Regions from separate parts of the Desulfovibrio subterraneus genome, predicted to be linked through region 1. Evidence: predicted binding sites of a transcription regulator. Region 1 holds the regulator's gene; the other holds the start of a gene.
What was found. The regulator sigma-54, encoded in region 1, starts transcription at its own class of promoters, with help from an activator protein. The targets are predictions, from matches to a motif close to CTGGCACGGNNNNTGCTT.
Positions count from the first base shown of each region.

Region 1 (5,922 bases):
TGCCGTACTTGAAGCCGAAGGTCAGCAGATGCACGCGCATGCTGCGCCTGTTGCCTTCCAGAATGGTCCATTTCTGCTGGATGATGCGCCGGATGTCATGAATGGAATAGTCGGACGTGTCTATGACAAGGTCTGCCATTGCACGCACAGGCTCCAACAACCTGCGCTCCGTCTCCATAGCCTGTTCAAGCCCAAGGCCTCCGCTTTCGAGCGGATGGGGGCGGCGGGTTTCCTTGTAGCGCCGCACGATGACATCGGGCCGCGCTTCCATGAAAATGATCGCCGGGGCAAGCCCCTTTTCGCGCATGGCCTGCAGAATGGCATCAAAACCACTGTCGAACTCAATGTGACGCAGGTCCATGCCGAGCACCAGCCCGCGATACTTGGCGAGGCTCCGCTCATCAAGAATGGAAACCATCTGCAGCGCAAGCGTAACGGGAAGACCGTCGATGGTGTAATATCGAAGATCCTCGAACACTCTGAGCACGGTACTCTTGCCACCGCCGGATAAACCGGTGACCACAAGAATGGGAAATGAGGGAGCTACAGGAGAGTCCATGTTTGACAGGCTCTATCAGGCGTTGCCAAGCAACTGCCAGAGTTCTTCGGTACCGGAAGCGGTAAGGATGGCGCTTCTGAATTCCTTGTCCTTTAACAGACGGGATATCTGCGCCAGAATGCGCAGATGTACACCTGCAACCTGTTCGGGAGCAAGGACCAGAAAAAAGATGTTACAGAGCTTGAAGTCCAGAGCCTCGAAGTCTACGCCCTTTATGCTGCGGCCCGCAACAAGGATAATGCGGTCGAGAGAGTCCAGCTTGCCATGAGGAATGGCAATTCCGTCTCCGATGCCCGTGGTGCCGAGGCTTTCACGTTCTTTCAAAACAGACAGAACTCGTTCCCTATCCAGAGAAGGATAAACCTCAACAACACGCTCAACGAGCTCCGCCAGCACCTCTTCCTTGGTGCTGGCGGTAAGCTCGGGCAGAATCATTTCTTTATCCAGGTAATCACCCAGTTTCATTTTTCAGCGTCCTAGATGGTAGGATCGATGAGACCGAAGTCTCCGTTTTCGCGGCGGTAGATGACATTGACGCGCTCGGTTTCCGCGTTCAGAAACACAAGGAACTCGAAATTAAGCGAGTCAAGCTGCAGTGCAGCCTCGTCAATTCCCATCGGCTTGGGCGTGAAGTGGTCGGTCCCGACGATGGTGCGCTCGCGGCCGGCAGCAGTGTCCGCATAGCTGAACACGTCTTCGCGCAGAGCCAGTTCCGCACCTCTGCGATGGTCCTTGTTCTTTTCGGAATGCTTCTTCACCTGCGAAGCAAGCTTGTCGAACACAAGGTCAACAGTGGCGTACATGTCCTCGGACTTTTCATTGGCAGACAGATTCAGACCGTCCGCAACCAGCGTCACATCAATCTTGTGACGGTAGTTATCCACGCTCATTCCAACCTGCATTTCGGACTTGCCGTGTGCAGTCAGGAACTTGCCAAGCTTTTCAAAACGACGGCGGGCATACTTCTTGAGATGGTCGGAAGGCTCGAAGTTCTTGAATGTGAATGCGATGTTCATATATGCCTCCTTGGAGTGTTCAGGAGACTGCATGTGCAGTCATGCCTCTGGCGTCTGTGGTTTGCATCCTGACCGCCCATGGCGTTGCAGGAAGCCCCCCTCCGTTAAAAAGCGGACTTCCGCTTGGACGATGAGGGGATGTCCATAGCTGTACGATACTTCGCAACGGTTCTGCGGGCAATATTCAATTGTAATTTTTCTTTGAGAATTTCACCGATTCGCTCATCACTCAGGGGACGCTTGGAATTTTCCTCGCTGATCAGCTGCTTGATGAGCGCTTTGACGCTCTCCGAGCCCACAGAACTGCCATCATCCATGCCGATGGCACTGTTAAAGAAGAACTTGAGTTCAAAAATACCATGAGGGGTTGCCACGTACTTGCTGGTGGTAATTCGGCTCACCGTGGACTCGTGCATACCGATATCGTCTGCAATGTCCTTGAGAATCAGAGGCTTTAAAGCCGTGACACCCTCTTCAAAAAATCCGCGCTGATATTTTACGATACTCTCCATAACCTTGTAGAGTGTGCGCTGCCTCTGATGCAGGCTCTTTATGAGCCAGGACGCAGAACGCATTTTCTCCTGGAAGTAGTCCTTGTCAGGTCCGGAAACCTGAGGAAGGGTATCAATAATATCACTCAGCTGAAGACTGGGCAACCCGTCGTCGTTTAAAATGATGACAAATTCGCCGTCATACTTGTGCACGAACACGTCCGGAGCCACATAATGCGGTTCACTGGTGCCGAAACTGGCACCCGGCATGGGGTCCAGCGTCTGGATAAGCTCAAGATATTCCCTGAGGTCATCCATATTGATCCGGAACTTGCGGCACAGGGGCTTATAGCGGCGTTTCTCCAGATCTTCCAGATGATCACGTACCAATTCGACAAGCACGGGGTCACGATCGTAGCCAAGCACCTCTATCTGAACGAGCAGACATTCCTGAGGAGAACGGGCGGCCACACCGACAGGGTCGAAACGCTGAACCCTGTGCAGCATCTCTTCCACCTCTTCCACCTCGGCACCGGCCATTTCAGCCATTTCCTGCACTGAAGCATGCAGATAACCGTTGGAACCTATGTTGCCGATAATGATTTCGCCGATGCCCTGCTGGCGTTCGGTCACCCGGGAAAGGGTCAATTGCCAGAAGAGGTGGCCGTCAAGTGAAGGGCGTGAAGATAAGCGGGCTTCGAAGGAAGAACCTTCTTCAGGGATTTCGGTTTCGCGGGAGGCAACTTGTTTGGTGGTGCTTGAAAAATCGCCGAGATAGTCTTCCCAGTCGGCATTGGAGGCCAGTTCCTTGTCATATCCTTCCTGAGCCTCGGATCGAAGTTCAGCCTTTTCCGTAGCATCTGCCGGAACCAGCGATTCAGGGGATTCTTCAAGAAACGGATTCTCGAGCAGTTCCTGCTGAACAGTCTCCATGAGTTCAAGACGGGACAATTGCAGCAGTTTGATTGCCTGCTGCAATTGGGGAGTCATGACCAATTGCTGAGAGAGCTTTAGTTGCTGACGGAGTTCAAGTGCCATACGTGATGCTATCCGGAGAAGTTACCCCGCGCAGGAACCTGCGGCAGGTAAGATCGGTTTGCGTTATGAAAAGCCACCCCTATCAAGAAGCATTCCAAAATTTCTATATACGAGTCCTTTTTGCCATACAAGCAAGAACCATGCAACAAAGAAAAGCCCGAAAATCGGGCTTTTGCGGCATAGAAGAATCTCTTCTCGATATTTTTTAGAGAGTTGCCAGAGAAAAGCATCAACCTTACAAAGAGAAACCTTCTCCCAGATAGACGCGTCGCGCTTTGGGATCGTTAACAATCTGAGCCGGTGTTCCGTTGAGGATGATCTGCCCTTCGAAGACAAGGTACGCCCTGTCGCAGATATTGAGTGTTTCCCTGACGTTGTGGTCAGAAATGAGTACGCCGATACCCCTGTCGCTCAGGCCGCGGATAATGGCCTGAATATCATCCACTGCCAGCGGATCGATGCCGGCAAAGGGCTCATCAAGCAGGATAAAGCGGGGCTTGCGGATGAGGGCGCGGGCAATTTCGAGACGGCGGCGTTCACCACCGGAAAGGTGCATGGCCATGGAATCGGCAATATGCGTGATGCGAAATTCTTCGAGCAAGGTGTCGGCACGCTTGTTCTGCTGAGCCTTGGACATGTCCGTGTGCTCAAGAATGAGTTCGAGATTCTGGCGCACGGTCAGCTTGCGGAACACCGAGCTTTCCTGGGGAAGGTAGCTCAATCCCACGCGGGCGCGCTCGTGGAGCGGCCAGTCGGTGATCTCGCTGCCGTCATACTTCACGATGCCGCTTGTGGGCTTCACCATGCCGATCAGCATGTAGAAGGTTGTGGTCTTGCCGGCACCGTTGGGCCCGAGAAGTCCCACCACTTCCCCCTGCTTCATACTCAGGGAAATGCCGCGCACTACCTCTCGTTTTCCATACACCTTATGCAGTGTCTCTGCTTCAAGAAACGACATGCTGCCTACTTCTTGGTGCGCTTGGGAGCGGAGAAAAGAGCCTCTACGGGAAGAGCGGAAGAGCCGATCACTTCGCTCTTGTTTTCCTTCACGTAGAAATTGATGATATCACCCTGAATGCTGTTGGGGCCGTCCGTGAGAACCGGAGAACCTTCCATGACCAGAATGCCGGTGCCAAGATTATATGTGGCTTTCTGGCAGTTGCCGGTCTTGCCGTCGGTCATTTTCACGCGCACATCGCCCTCGGCGATGATCTTGTCGATCTGGCCGGGGTCCATGGCGGAATCATCTTCACTCTTTGTTTTTGCCTTGGCGTCGTCTGCCGTAAGCAGAATGACAATTTTCTTGGACCAGAGCTGGGCATCGGGGTGTGTCACATGCACATTCCCCTCAAAAGTAACTTTCTGCCCTGTTGCATCATAAGATAGCTTGTCGGAGGTAACCTTGATGGGAACCATTTCGCCTTCCTGCGCGGTATGCACCACTCCGGCGAAAAGCATTACGAGGCAAAAGGCCATAAGCCAGCGGCTAATGCGAAGCATCCTTGATTTCTCCTTCCGCTAAATCATCCAGGCGTTGACGGACCAGCATTTCGACTGAAACGTCCTTTTCCGCCCGAACGAGGTTTTCGTTAAGATACCAGGTCACGTTGGTTGCGTTGCCAAACAGATCCGGACCGTCAAAATGGGCAACTCCGGGCATGTTAAGAGTGTGACTGGTGCCGTTGTAGATAATCAGGTTGGTACGTATGTAGCCGCCATCGCGTTCAATTTCAACATTTTCCCACAACCGGGCAACTCTGGCCTGCTGATTGACCACTCCGCGTGCGGAACGCACCACCAGTTCCTGTTTGTCCGGCTTCAGAATATAGGTAATCACGGGGTCGGAAACCTGGACCACGCCTTCCTTCTGATCGTACCATGCTCCCTTGGCTTTGAGGCGCCACAGCTCTTCGCCGTGCTCACCCTGCTGAAGCTCTATGCCTTTCAGCGTCAGGTCCACCACGTTTTCCGGGCCGTGCTGTTCCTTTTGCACAACCTGACGGATTTCGTTCACCGCCTTGTCGGTCGCAAAATTTATGACAACCGCCCCGGCAACGCCGATAAGTACCGCACCTATCAAAAAATAGCGCTTGCGCATTCTATACGTTCCAGCGGCTCATGGCCTGTTCAAGCTTGCCCTGCGCCTTGAGAATAAAACGGATAACCTCGCGCACCGCCCCTTCCCCGCCACGCGCCTGCGTCACGAGTAGAGCGATATCCTTGGTTTCCGGCTGCGCATTGGCCACGGCCACGGGCAACCCTACGGCACGCATGGGGCCAAGGTCTACCCAGTCGTCGCCGACGTAGGCCATGTGCTCAAAGGATACGCCGTATTTGGACCGGATAATCTCAAGGCACTCCATCTTGTCGAGGAAGCCTGCAAAATAATCATCAATACCCAGAGAGGCAATGCGGGACTTCACGGCCTCGGAATCCAGACCGGTAATGACGGCCACGGGAATGCCCGCCTTCTGCACAACCTTGATGCCAAGGCCATCCTGCACATTGAACCTTTTGGAGACGTTGCCCTCGGAATCGTAGTACAGGCCGCCGTCAGTGAGCACGCCGTCGCAATCCAGCACGATCACCTTGATATCTTTGGCTACCTGCTCAGCATGCATAATCTATGTTCCATATGGTGGAGAGGTCTTTGAGTAGCGGAGCAAGCTTTTCCAGCGGCCAGCTGTTGGGGCCGTCGCAAAGAGCCTTGTCCGGATCGGGGTGGCATTCGAGGAATACACCATTTACCCCTGCGGCAACGGCAGCGCGGGCCAGCTTGGGAACGTACTGCCTGTCTCCGCCCGAGCAACCGCCCTGC
Region 1 is NZ_BLVO01000013.1:927,227-933,148, reverse strand. Features, by position in the region: gene rapZ (RNase adapter RapZ) at 1-559, opposite strand, end outside; gene HUV30_RS11020 (PTS sugar transporter subunit IIA) at 575-1,024, opposite strand; gene hpf (ribosome hibernation-promoting factor, HPF/YfiA family) at 1,036-1,575, opposite strand; gene rpoN (RNA polymerase factor sigma-54) at 1,680-3,104, opposite strand; gene lptB (LPS export ABC transporter ATP-binding protein) at 3,340-4,062, opposite strand; gene HUV30_RS11000 (LptA/OstA family protein) at 4,068-4,604, opposite strand; gene lptC (LPS export ABC transporter periplasmic protein LptC) at 4,591-5,202, opposite strand; gene HUV30_RS10990 (KdsC family phosphatase) at 5,204-5,725, opposite strand; gene kdsA (3-deoxy-8-phosphooctulonate synthase) at 5,715-5,922, opposite strand, start outside.

Region 2 (5,922 bases), 700 kb from region 1:
AGTACTCCGTAGAAAAAAACAGACTGCTCGACATGCAGCTGGCACGAGAACTATTCAAGGCCCGTCCAGAGCTATTGCAAAATCTTGATCCGAAGCAACGGGAATATTTGGAGGTGGCCTACCATCAGGCCTTGTTTTGCGGGGGGCTCTTTGGCGAAGGGGAGTTGAGAGGCCATGCCTGATACTGGAACGGATGCGGGAGCGGGGGCAAAGAGTAAGCTCGCGGCTCTTGGGCTGGACTGCCACGGCAGCTACGTGGACGAGGCTTTTTGCCGTAATCTGGGGCTGGTTGATTATGCGGGACAGCAGAAGCTGCATAATACCCGTGTTGCTATCGCAGGGATGGGCGGAGTAGGGGGCGTGCATCTCATGACGCTTGCCCGCACGGGTATCGGTGCGTTCAATGTGGCGGACATGGATTCTTTTGCAGTGGCGAATGTCAACCGGCAGTTCGGAGCAACGCTGGACTCCTTTGGTAGGCCCAAACTGGATGTCATGGTGGAACTGGCCAGTTCCGTGAATCCGTGCATATGCTTCAAGACATTTCCTGAAGGCATTTCCGATGCTAACCTAGATACCTTCCTGCAAGGTGTTGATATCGTAGTGGACGGCATTGACTTCTTTGCCTTCGAGATTCGCAGGCGTTTGTTCAAGCGGGCGCATGAGCTGGGAATTCCCGTAATCACGGCCGGTCCGTTGGGGTTCAGTACTGCTGTACTTGTGTTCATGCCTGACGGTATGGGCTTTGATGAGTATTTTGATATACACGATGAGTTGCCGGAAAAACACAGATATCTACATTTTGCCATGGGTCTGGCTCCGCGCGCTACGCATCTGGCTTATCTGGACAGACGGTTTGTGGATATCCATGAAAAGCGTGGGCCGTCATTACACATTGCCTGTCAACTTTGTGCTGCCATGACCGCTACAGAGGTGGTGCGCATAGTGCTTGGCAAGGGGCGGGTGCGTGCCGTGCCTTGCTTTACTCAGTTTGATCCTTATGTAGGGAAGTTCAGGAAAGGCCGGCTACCTATGGGGAACCGCAATCCATTGCAAAGAATTAAGATCGCGGTTGCCAAGAAGCTGTTCCTGGGTGGTGGTGGGCGCGAAGGGCTTGTTGTCCCCTCTAAGCCCCAGCTTGTCCGTCGTGGAGAGGCCGCTTTGGTAGAGGCGACTGAATACGTCATCCGTGCAGGGATGCAGGCTCCTTCGGGAGATAATGTTCAGCCGTGGCGGTTTTCACCCTTTGATGGGGGAGTCGATGTGATTTTGCGGTCGGAGGCCGACCATTCATTTTTTAATTATCGTCAGATAGCGTCCTTGGTGGCCTGCGGTGCTGCCGTGGAGAATATGCGGATTGCCGCTGCAGCTATTGGCCTTGGACCACGTGTCACGCTGGTGCCAGATCCTGTGGAGCAGGCGGTGTCTCCTGTCGTGGCGCGTCTGGAGTTTGTGCCCGACGGGCTGGAGCGTGAGGGAGTGCTGCATGCTGCACTATGGCGGCGGTGCACCAATCGCAATATGTTCTCTGCCAAGCCTATACCACATGAAGTGTGTGAACGACTTTCACGTATGGTATCCAGCGGTCACAGCGGTCTGGAAGATGTGAAGTTGCATTGGGTAACCGGCAAGTCGGAACGCAAATCACTGGCCAGAGCCCTGTTTCTTGCTGATCGTATCCGGGTGGAACGTCAGGATTTGCATGAATACTTCATGTCCATGGTGCGGTTTGATGCGCCGCGTGAGAGTGTATCTGGTGACGGTTTGCCCTTGAAGAATTTGTGTGCCGGTGTGGCCGGAGAGCAGTTCCTGAAGCTTATACGTCCGTGGAAGGCCATGAGGTTGGCAAACCTGACAGGTGTGGGCAGGCTTATGCCCATGCATTCAGCCTTGGGAATGATGCGTTCCGGCGGTGCTGGCCTGCTGACCGTAGGAAAGGCTGATATGCAGTCCGTCCTGCATGGAGGTCTGGCTGTAGAGCGTGTCTGGATCATGCTGGAGCATATGGGCTTCGCGTTCCAGCCCATGACAGCTATTACATTGTTCCGTCTGCGGGAAATGCTGGAAGGGGGAGAGGCCTTTTCTGACACGCATAACGGTTTTATGAGAGAGGCTTGGAGTATTGTCAGCGAGTTGTTCCCAGAGGTCAAAGGGCGTATACCGCTTATGTTGTTTCGCGCCGGAATGGGGCCGAGGCTCAAGTACGGCACCTACCGTAGAGAACTGCATTCTTTTATACCCGCTTCGTAAAAGAGACCTAGCCGTTTGCATTCAATATTATGCTTTGGCCTTATCAGCGTGAAGGCAGCAGGCGTGGTAGACAAGAAAAGCCCGTTTCCGAAAGGAAACGGGCTTCATGTTTCGTAGGGGGAGAATAGTTGGTTAGGCTTTGTTCTTTCTGCGTGCCATATACATCAAGCCTGAAAGGCCGATGCCGAACAAGAGCCATGTGGCCGGTTCCGGGGTTGGCACGTTGATTTCCTCAAAGAGAACGTCGTTGGCACATGGAGCTATGGCGAGGCCGAGAGTAAATGTTGGCTCATCAAACCCCCATGACAGACCGGGAAACAGCGAGAAAGCCCACGTTGAGGACACGGGAGTCTGATAGCCGTTACCGTCGGGTATTTCCCAACCGCTGTAAGTTGCTGTGCCGATAATGTCATCTGAGTCAATGCCATAATACCAGAAGTTGGCTGCAATAGGATGATTCTTGCGGGGGGTGCCGAGGCTATTGTTACTTTTGATATATATCCCGTCGAGCGGGATATCTACTTTATAGATGTTCCAGATGCTGTTGGAAGATGCCCTGACAACATAGTCCCAATTGTTGTCCGTTTCAGGGTTGGCGTTGATGAAGATATCGCCGAACCCCAGCTTGCTCCACAAACGACCGTTGTCGGTGAGCCTGCCTTTGTTATTCCGGAGTGTGTAGTCCGATTGATAGTTGATGGTCAGGCTGTCCAGGCCCAGGTGGCCGGATACGGAGCCTCCAAGAATATCCGGTATCCCATTCACATCCTTGACAGCGGCGTTGTTATATCCGGGCCATTCCTCAGCGGAATCTCCGAAATTGACAATGCTTGCGAAGGCGGACGAACTGAAGAGCAGCATGCAGATTGCTGCGTAAAGAAGGTATGCGGGTTTCATTGTGTGTCTCCTGAAGCAAATTGAGTGAGCATCCAGAACTATAGCACAATATATGCCAACGCTCTGAAGCCCGCATCACTGCAAGAGAGCTAATTTATGGAAATGTAAAACTGTCCGACGGTAGTTGGTGGACATTGTCGGAAAAGGTATCAGTGGGTAGTTTCATTCCGATAGCAGTCTCCGTCTGTGCAGCTCATGATGCGGTTCCGTTCGGAATCCCGTGCTGCATCAAGCGCCTTGGTAGCGTTGTCAAATACTTCAATGGCAGATGTGCATTTTTCAAAAGCGGTACTGCACATGCCGAAGGCTATGGCATCCGGAATTGTAGACTTGAGCTTGCGGAATACAGACATTACCTGAGCCTCCAAGCGTCTTGCCAATACTTGCGCGCCCGTTTCGTCTGTGTTTGCAAGCAGAAGTGTGTAATTGTTCTGGTCTATACGTGAAAAAGTATCCGTGTTGCGGATGGCTGTCGCTACAGTTTCGGAGAATGTTCTGTGAATATAGTCCGGCGTTTTGCCCAATTCTTTGGCCAGAGAACGTGCGTTCAGGATTGTGAAGTGGACAACTGAGAGAGGTTGGTCGTTTCGTTTGCTCTTGGCAAATTCAACGTCCAGCGCTTTGAAGAAGAAGCGGTTATTGTAGGTCTTAGTTAGCGGGTCAACAAGAATCATGTCTTGAAGTTTATGTTGGGAATATACGAACAGGCACACAAAAATGCCGATGTAGGTAGCAGCATAGAGGAATAGGGGGGTGACATTGCAGGCTCCAGCCTCAGACACGACGGTATAACGAATGGCAAGCCAGCCTGCAGGAAACAACAACAGAGAGGCCCCCAGCACCTTGGCATTGCGGGAGAAGTGTGGCGTGTTCAGTAATGTCTTGATCATGCGTGCGGCCTCCGTTTTTTGAAGAAGCGTATCTGTGACCACCTTCAGCTAGCATGCCCGTTTGTTGTGATACATGCGTGCATCGGCCTTTTTTAACAGATCTTCATAGCTGTCTCCATCATCAGGATATATGGCATAGCCCAGCGAACCATTAATGGAGGTTTTCTGCTCATCAATGATATAGGGCTCTCCCGTAATTTCCCGAATTTTGATTATGAACGTCTGAGCTGCAGCGGCGGTGCCGATATCCGGCAGCAGGAAGATGAATTCATCTCCACCGAATCTAGCAACTGTGTCCGAGGCTCTCACTGTCCGTTCCAGCCGGTTGCCCACTGCTCTTAACAGCAGATCTCCAATATGGTGGCCTAGCGTGTCATTAATTTGCTTGAATCCGTCTAGGTCCATAATCATGAAGGTGAACTGTGCGTTCGTTCGCTTACAGCGCTTGATTTCCTGCTGGATGCGCTCCTCAAACAGCAGGCGGTTGGGCAGCTGGGTGAGTTTGTCATAATAGGCCAGCTTGCGGATGTTGGCTTCCGCGTGTCTCTGCGATGTCGTGTCCTGTATGGATATGACATAGCCTGCAAGACCGTCGTTGCTGGGTACCATGCTGATTCGGTATTGTACGAAATGCTTTTCCTCGTTGATGTTAAGCCATGAATTGATGACCTGCTCTGCGCCAGTTTTTGCATTTTTGAGGGCTTCGAGCATTTCATGTCGTGATATGTTGCAAGCATCGGAGATGATCCAGATCGGATTTCCCAGCCGCAGTATCTCCGGTTTGTCCAGAAACTCTCCTGCCGCCGAGTTGAAATAGATAATGCCAAGGTGTTCATCGGTGCCGATGATGCCCGTTTTGAAGGTGTGGGTAAGTACCTTCTCAAGAAAGGTTGCGCTGCTTGTGTTTCCTTCCTGATGAGAGTCTGGAGAGTGTGTCAGTGCCGTTGACTGGCGTATCGGGCATTCACAGCGACCGGTGAGAAAATCCTCACGGGAGATGGTGCCCGCGGGTTTGCCTTCATCATCAACTACTACAGCGATATCTATGGATTTGAGCAGGAAGGTGGAAAGAAAGAGGTGCAGACAGTCTTCATTGGGAATGATCAAGGTTCCAAGGGCTACTTCAGAAGCTTTGGTGTTCCATATGTCACATCCGCGTTCGATAAGGGAGCTGACCAGCTTGTCCGTAATAATACCTTCCGGATGGCCATTTTCATTAACGACTATGGCAAGGCGGCTGTGCGCAGTGAAGAGGGTTTTGTGGACTGTATAGATGCTATCAGAGTTGTTGACTATCTCATATTTTTCCGGTGAGAGCAGGCGTTCTGTATAGCAATTTTCGTTTGAGAATAGCTGTGATATTATTTCAGTAGTGTTTGTGTATCCAATTGGTGCTTTTTCATCTGTAACAACGAACAATGTTCCCATTCGTATGTTTGAACATGTTAAGTGCGTGAGTATGTTGTCTGTGTGGGATACCGTTATGATGTTATCTTTGTGAAGGTGCTGATTCTTCTGGTCGTTGGTTAAAATTATTTTAAGGCATTGCAGTGCCGAAGCGGTGGTGAAGTCGCCGTTATTTGTTTCTATAGGAATAGTTGATGCGTTGTTTTCTACTAGTTCTTTGGCAATGTCGTGAGGTGATGCATCGTACGGTACGAACGGCATTGGAAAGAGTCGCAGTTTATTAAAAGTTGTCAGGCCTATCATGGCGTGCCTCAGGTTGTTATCTCTTGCCAAAAGTTAGGGCAGAAGTTGGCACAATAATAGCAACTAGCAATGTACTCACGTGGCGACATCGTTTGCGATGTCTTGGTTTAGGTTTCGCTCACGTCCTATCTTGCGGAGAATATTGTACATGAGTGGCTCTGTTACAATTTGTTTC
Region 2 is NZ_BLVO01000013.1:224,506-230,427, forward strand. Features, by position in the region: gene HUV30_RS18390 (N-acyl amino acid synthase FeeM domain-containing protein) at 1-182, shown strand, start outside; gene HUV30_RS07875 (ThiF family adenylyltransferase) at 256-2,250, shown strand; gene HUV30_RS07880 (PEP-CTERM sorting domain-containing protein) at 2,383-3,147, opposite strand; gene HUV30_RS07885 (diguanylate cyclase domain-containing protein) at 3,297-4,037, opposite strand; gene HUV30_RS07890 (diguanylate cyclase domain-containing protein) at 4,086-5,747, opposite strand; gene HUV30_RS07895 (PilZ domain-containing protein) at 5,896-5,922, shown strand, end outside.
Region 2: the regulator sigma-54 is predicted to act here: its motif matches at 3,189-3,206, upstream of HUV30_RS07880 (PEP-CTERM sorting domain-containing protein).